DNA from 2 places in the Caldalkalibacillus thermarum genome. Region 2 is predicted to be linked to the other one. Evidence: predicted binding sites of a transcription regulator. Region 2 holds the regulator's gene; the other holds the start of a gene.
What was found. The regulator CtsR, encoded in region 2, represses protease genes until heat stress. The targets are predictions, from matches to a motif close to ATGGTCAATAAAGGTCAAACA.

Region 1 (3,416 bases), on a different contig from region 2:
ACCCCATCAGACGAGCAATTAAAGGGATACCAGTTCCTTCAGCGCCTTTTTTACAGCTTGCAGTTTGCTTTCCGCTTCGTCAAGGGATTCTCCTTTAACCCCGATGTACAGCTTTAACTTTGGCTCCGTTCCTGATGGGCGGACACACACCCATGTCTCATCCTGCAGGATAAATTTAAGCACGTTGGAAGCGGGAAGATGAAGCGGTTCCTGTTTGTCCTGAACCAGGTCATGGCGCACTTGGGTCTGATAATCCTCAAACACTGCCACCGGCTGGCCGGCCAATGTATGGGGAGGATGTTCACGGAGCATGGCCATTGTTTGTTTGATCTGCTGCAGTCCTTCCCGTCCTTTTAATGTTACCGAGATCAGATCTTCACGATAATAGCCGTATTGTTCATACAGGTCAAGCAACGCCTCATACAAAGTCAAGCCTCTGGCTTTATAGTACGCTCCCATCTCTGCGGCCAAGAGCACAGCCTGAACCGCATCTTTGTCCCGCACTTCATCCCCGATCAGATAGCCGTAGCTTTCTTCATAGCCAAACAGAAACTGCCGGTCACCAGCTGCTTTAAACTGTTTGATTTTTTCACCAATAAATTTAAAGCCTGTCAGCGTGTCAATGGTCTCCAAGCCAAAGTCACGGCCAATGACCCGCCCCAGCTCGGAGGTGACGATGGTTTTGCAGATGGTATGATTGGGCGCCAGCGTGCCCTGGGCCTGTTTTTGGGTCAAAATATAGTACAACAAGAGGGCGCCGGTCTGGTTGCCGGTCAACACGCGGTAGACCCCCTGGTCATCGCGGACTACGAGGCCCATGCGGTCGGCATCAGGATCGGTGCCCATAATCAGATCGGCATCCACCGCCCGGGCTTTCTCAATGGCCAGTGTAAAAGCTTCATGCTCCTCCGGATTGGGCGAAGCCACGGTGGAGAAGTCAGGATCAGGCGTCACTTGCTCTTCCACCATATACACCTGTCTAAAGCCGGCTTCCCTCAACACAGCCTGCACCGGTTTGGTTGCCGCGCCGTGCAGTGGCGTAAACACAATCTTAAATTGGTCGCCCATCTGTTTAATGATCTCCGGCCGAAGAGAAAGGGAAGTCACATAGCGTACATACTCCCTGTCAATTTGTTCGTCCAGATAGACCAAGAGTCCCTGGTCTATCGCCTCCTCTTGCCTCAGGACCTCAATGGACAGTTCATCCTCCACCCGGCCGATCTCACGCATAAGCTGTTCTGCATCCTGCACATTCAGCTGGGCCCCGTCCGGCCCGTAAACCTTATAGCCATTATATTCAGGAGGATTATGGCTGGCTGTGATCATAATCCCCGCATCAGCCTGCAAACGGCGTACAGCAAAGGACAGCTGGGGAGTGGGGGCCAAGGCAGGAAAAAGGTAGGCTTTGATCCCTTGGCGGGCCAGTGTCAAGGCCGCTTCTAAGGCAAAGCGGTCCGACTGATGGCGGCAATCGTAGGCGATCACCACCTGCAGATCATCTTTGTTCTGTTTGGACGGCGACATGTTATTGCTCTGTTCTGGATTTAAATCCCCTCGTTTTCGGTTATGTAAATAGTGTGCCAATCCTAAAGTGGCCTTACGAATGGTATAGATGTTCATGCGGTTGGTTCCGGCGCCAATTTCACCGCGCATCCCTCCTGTGCCGAAGGACAAGTGGGTATAAAAACGCTCGGTGATTTCAGCAGGCTGGTCCTTGATGGCTTCGAGTTCCTTCCGCAGGGCGGGATCTAGACCAGGAGCATTGATCCAGCGCTGATAGCGTTCCTGTTCCAGGTTCATTGGGCTGTCATCCTTTCTATGGGTGATATCCACCTTCTATGGGTGCTATCCACTAAGCAAATTTTTTTAGTGATGAATTACGCCTTTTGCTTGATTTGGTCACAGCCAAAACCTAAAAGATGAGTTTTTTATTTGACCTTTTTTGACCTTTTATAGTATGATAATAGCGTAACACATGATCAACAGACTGAAAAGGAGGCTTTCATCCATGCCACTCATCCCCACAGTGATTGAACAAACCAATCGCGGTGAACGCGCCTACGATATTTATTCGCGCTTGTTAAAGGACCGGATTATTTTCTTGGGGACACCTATCGATGACCAGGTGGCCAATGCTGTTGTCGCCCAGTTGTTGTTTCTGGCTGCGGAAGATCCAGAAAAAGACATTTCCCTGTACATTAACAGCCCGGGAGGTTCCATCACAGCCGGAATGGCCATTTACGATACCATGCAATACATTAAGCCAAAAGTGAGCACCATCTGTATCGGATTGGCTGCTTCCATGGGAGCATTCCTCCTGGCGGCCGGTGAAAAAGGCAAGCGTTTTGCCCTGCCCAACTCAGAAGTGATGATTCACCAGCCATTGGGAGGCACACAGGGGCAAGCCTCAGATATTGAGATTCATGCTAAACGCATTTTAAAAATGCGGGATAGACTGAACAAAATCTTGGCCGAGCGGACCGGGCAACCTCTGGAGCGCATTGAACGGGATACAGACCGTGATCACTTCATGTCTGCTGAAGAAGCGAAAGCCTATGGTCTGATCGACGAAGTGATTACCCGCACCCCAGAAAAATAGGTCCAGCAGCGAAGACGGCCAAGCGCCAGTGCCATCCATCTATTATAAAATAGTAATCTGTTCTCCATCATATTCTGTTTCACTTATGTTACATCATAAAAATGTTGTACACAAAAAGAGTGATGGCTTTAAACAGCTATCACTCTTTTTATTTATTGCGCTGGCTCAAGCTGTGGGGCACCACCGGGGTTCTTACTTGTTTGCTTTTAGTTACTCTTCCTTGGAAACAAAGCGGGTCAGGGCCGCAATCGCTTCCTCTGCGTCATGTCCTTCAGCTGAAAGGGTAATGTTGGTGCCTTTGGCAACGGCTAAGCTCATAATGCCCATAATGCTTTTGGCATTCACTTTCTTGTTGTCTTTTTCTACATAAATGTCAGCAGCATAACGATTCGCCTCTTGCACAAACAGTGCGGCCGGGCGGGCTTGCAATCCCGTTTTTAATTTCACCTCTACCGTTTGGTGAATCATGAACCTTCCTCCCTCATTTGTCATTCTATACCATGCATATTTTTAATTATTATACCCTGCCTGATCTTAATTTTGAAGCGATTTCTTCCAGCTTGCGCAGGCGGTGATTGATCCCGGACTTGGATACCTTGCCGCTGGGCAGAAGCTCGCCCAGTTCCTTCAGGTTGACATCGGGGTGTTCTAGGCGAACCAGGGCGATTTCTTTCAGCTTGTCAGGTAAGTTATCCAAGCCAATCTTTTCATCAATCAGCTGAATGTTCTCAATCTGGCGCATGGCTGCCGCCACGGTTTTATTCAGATTGGCCGTCTCACAGTTGACCAACCGGTTAACGGAATTGCGCATATCCTT
Region 2 (3,416 bases):
TTGCTCTCTATCACCCTGGCATTGGCCAGAATACCATAGGAACGGAAGATTTTATCCTCCAATTGCACACGGGAAGATTCCAGAAGCTGCTTACGTGCCTGTCTCTCCTGCTCAATCAATTGCATGGCGACATTGCCTAGATCCTCAATAATCTCTGTTTCTGAGCGACCCAAGGTGATCTGGTTGGAAATTTGGAAAATGTTACCCAGTGCATCGCTGCCTTCACCGTAAATCCCCCGTACAACCAGCCCCAGCTGATTGATGGCCGGCAAAATGCGGTTCATTTGCTTGGACATGACCAAAGCGGGCAGATGGACCATTACCGAAGCCCGTAAACCCGTGCCCACATTGGTTGGGCAACTGGTCAGGTAGCCCCGCTTCTCATCAAACGCAAAGTCCACATTCATCTCCAGCCAGTCATCGATGCTGTTGGCCTGGGTCCATGCTGCCTCCAGCTGAAAGCCAGGAAAGAGACACTGGATGCGCAGATGATCCTCTTCATTAAGCATAATGCTGATCGATTCATTTTCACTTAAAATCACAGCTCCCGCCCTTGCTTCCTCAGCCAGAAGGGGACTGATCAGGTGCTTTTCCACCAGCACTTTTTTCTCCAGGGAACTCAAATCTTCCATGCGCAAAAGTTCCAGGTTGCCCAACGCCTGGTTATCTTTGCTTCTTTCTAGTATTTTTTCCATTTTGGAAACCACTTTTTCCAGCTGTTCCCGGGTGGCAATCATAGGAAAAGGGATGTCCGTCAAATTGCGGGCCAGACGGATGCGGCTTGAGATGACAATATCCTGGTCAGGACCGCCCCCTTTCATCCAATCACTCAGAGCTTGATTGATAAAACGTTGCAGTGACATGCCTCGCCCCTCCTCATTCTTGAACCAACTGTTTCTCCAGCTCGCGGATCTCATCGCGCAGCTTAGCGGCCAGTTCAAATTCTTCATTGGCTACCGCTTGCTGCAATTTTTGTTTTTTAAGCTCGATTTCCTTCTTCATTTTCAAGCGCGATCCCGAACGGCGCGGGATTTTACCGTGATGGCTGACATTGCCGCTATGCACCTTTTTGAATAACGGCTCCAGCCGGTCCCCAAAGACACGGTAACAGTGAGCGCAACCAAAACGCCCGCTTTTGGAAAACTGGGCATAGGTTAGCCCGCACCGGTCACAGCGCAAGGGATGGGCATAGGTCGTTCCAGTCCCGCTGGGCTGATCAAAGGAAAGAAATCCGGATAACAAATTATGAATTGAAAAACTGTTGTTGAAACCGGGAAGCATTTCTCCCTTATCCTTGGCACATACATCGCACAAATGAATCTCCGTCTTCTGTCCGTTAACGATCTTGGTGAAATGTAAAGTGGCCGGACGTTCACCACACTCTTGGCAGTGCATGACACCCACTCCTTTGTTATCATGGGAAATTTAACCTGTTCAACACCTCATTGGTACAGCAACGACACGAGCATCGCTTTCAGGAGCTTGGCCCTCAGCTGATCCCGGACCCGCACGTCAAAGGGGAGAACGTTGCGCTGAACGACCGCTTTCATCAAGCGGGCTTCCCGCTCCGTCACCAGTTCTGTTTCCTGCAACCGGTCAATAATCCCTTCAGCTGCTGTTTGAGAAATATCATCCTCGATCAGACGGAGCAAGGTTTGCAAGTGCCGCTGTTCATCCACAACACGTACCTTGCGGATACGGATAAATCCGCCACCTCCCCGCTTGCTTTCCACCACATATCCTTTTTCAACGGTAAAGCGGGTTTTGATCACATAATTGATTTGGGAGGGGACGCATTGAAACTTGTCGGCCAGTTCACTCCGTTGAATCTCAATATACCCCTTTTTACTATTGTCTAAAATGCTTTTTAAATAATGCTCAATAATGTCAGAGATGTTTTTCATGGTGCCTGGTCAACCTCCAAACCGGATCACCTGAGGTGAATCAACCCTCACCCTCCAGTTGCCATGAAAAGAATGGCCAAAGGTTTTGACTTTGACTATCTTTGACTTTACTTAAATTATACGCAATAATGTGCCATAATGCAAGTCTGTTCGTAAAAAATTTTTCCCGCTCTTAGTGTCGTTCAAACATCGAGATTTATGTGCGGCATATAGTTTGCTGCTCAGTACCCATAGCTTCCTAGTTTGTCATACAATAAGGGCTGCCCCCATTTCACCGGGGTCAGCCTTTTTTCAATGCTTTTTGTTTTAACTTACCTCCGACAGAAGTCTCCCACTTCTAAGCGAAGCGAAAGTGGGAGATGAATGTCGGTTTGATGTAGCCTTAATATGATGAGTGTGGTAAAATAAAATCAAACAAACGTTCGTATTGTGGTCGAGTGAAGGTGTCTCTATCGCTTTCCGAACGTCTATTTCGTTGTGAATGCGGTTTTGTGGCAGACAGAGACACCAACGCCGCCATAAATATCAAAAAGGAAGGTCTGAAACAGTTAGGGACTGCCTGACTGGATCTCGAACCGTGGGGCACACGGGGATCGCTCGGTCAATTTTCCTTCGTTAGAAGGGATTACCCGAGAAGCCCCCACCTCTAAGCGTTAGCGTAGGTGGTGGGAGTATGTCACGGCCCTATTTATCTATGCTCACTTCTCTGACACCCTCCAAACTGCGCAGCTGGTCAACCAAAATGGCCATGGAAACAGTATTGGGGATCCGAATGCTCAGTACCAGGCGGACCGTATCAGGGTCTGTCTGGCTGGCCTCCTCAATGGACAACTTGCGGATATTCACATTTTGCTCCCCAAGCTTAGTGCAAATTTCTCCTAACTTGCCTGGCTGATCCTCCACTTTAAGCACCAGACGGTGAAAATAACTTTTGTGCAGCACAGCCGATTCAAAACGGTTGAGCACAACCAGGCTCAACAGAACCAGCCCTGTGGACAAAATAGCGCCAAAGTAGAAGCCGGCTCCTAAGGCCAGCCCAATGCCGGCGACAACCCACAGGGAGGCCGCTGTGGTTAACCCCCGGATGGCAAAGCCGTGTACCAAGATTGTTCCGGCTCCCAAAAAACCGATGCCGCTCACCACCTGGGCAGCCAGCCGGGCGGGATCCGCCACCACATAGCCGTACTGGCTCCGCTCTTTAATATATTCCTCAAAACCATAAATGGAGATGAGCATAATCAAGGCAGAGCCCACACAAACCAAAATATGAGTGCGAAAACCAGCCGGGCGGTTGCTTTGCTCCCTCTCCAAACCCACCAAACCACCAAGTAAGGTGGCCAGCAATAAACGCAAGGTAATTTCTAAATAATGGGCATCCTGAATCCACATCCACCACTTATGAAAAATTTCCATTCCACAGTCCCTCCTCCACTCATTCCAATAAGAAAAAAGGGTTTGGTTAAAAGTTATGATTTACTATACCATAATTATTTCCGAGAAGGGAGCCAATCC

Region 1: clpP (ATP-dependent Clp endopeptidase proteolytic subunit ClpP) is a predicted target of CtsR. The motif match lies at 1,930-1,950, and genes of this name have one in related genera.

What each region holds. Positions count from the first base shown of each region.
Region 1 covers NZ_BMKZ01000023.1:29,296-32,711, reverse strand. The annotation lists gene IEW48_RS10240 (phospho-sugar mutase) at 19-1,800, opposite strand; gene clpP (ATP-dependent Clp endopeptidase proteolytic subunit ClpP) at 2,009-2,599, shown strand; gene IEW48_RS10230 (HPr family phosphocarrier protein) at 2,810-3,067, opposite strand; gene whiA (DNA-binding protein WhiA) at 3,117-3,416, opposite strand, start outside.
Region 2 covers NZ_BMKZ01000012.1:64,762-68,177, forward strand. The annotation lists gene mcsB (protein-arginine kinase McsB) at 1-863, opposite strand, end outside; gene mcsA (protein-arginine kinase activator protein McsA) at 877-1,395, opposite strand; gene IEW48_RS06735 (CtsR family transcriptional regulator) at 1,443-1,904, opposite strand; gene IEW48_RS06740 (zinc ribbon domain-containing protein) at 2,309-2,467, shown strand; gene IEW48_RS06745 (MgtC/SapB family protein) at 2,589-3,317, opposite strand.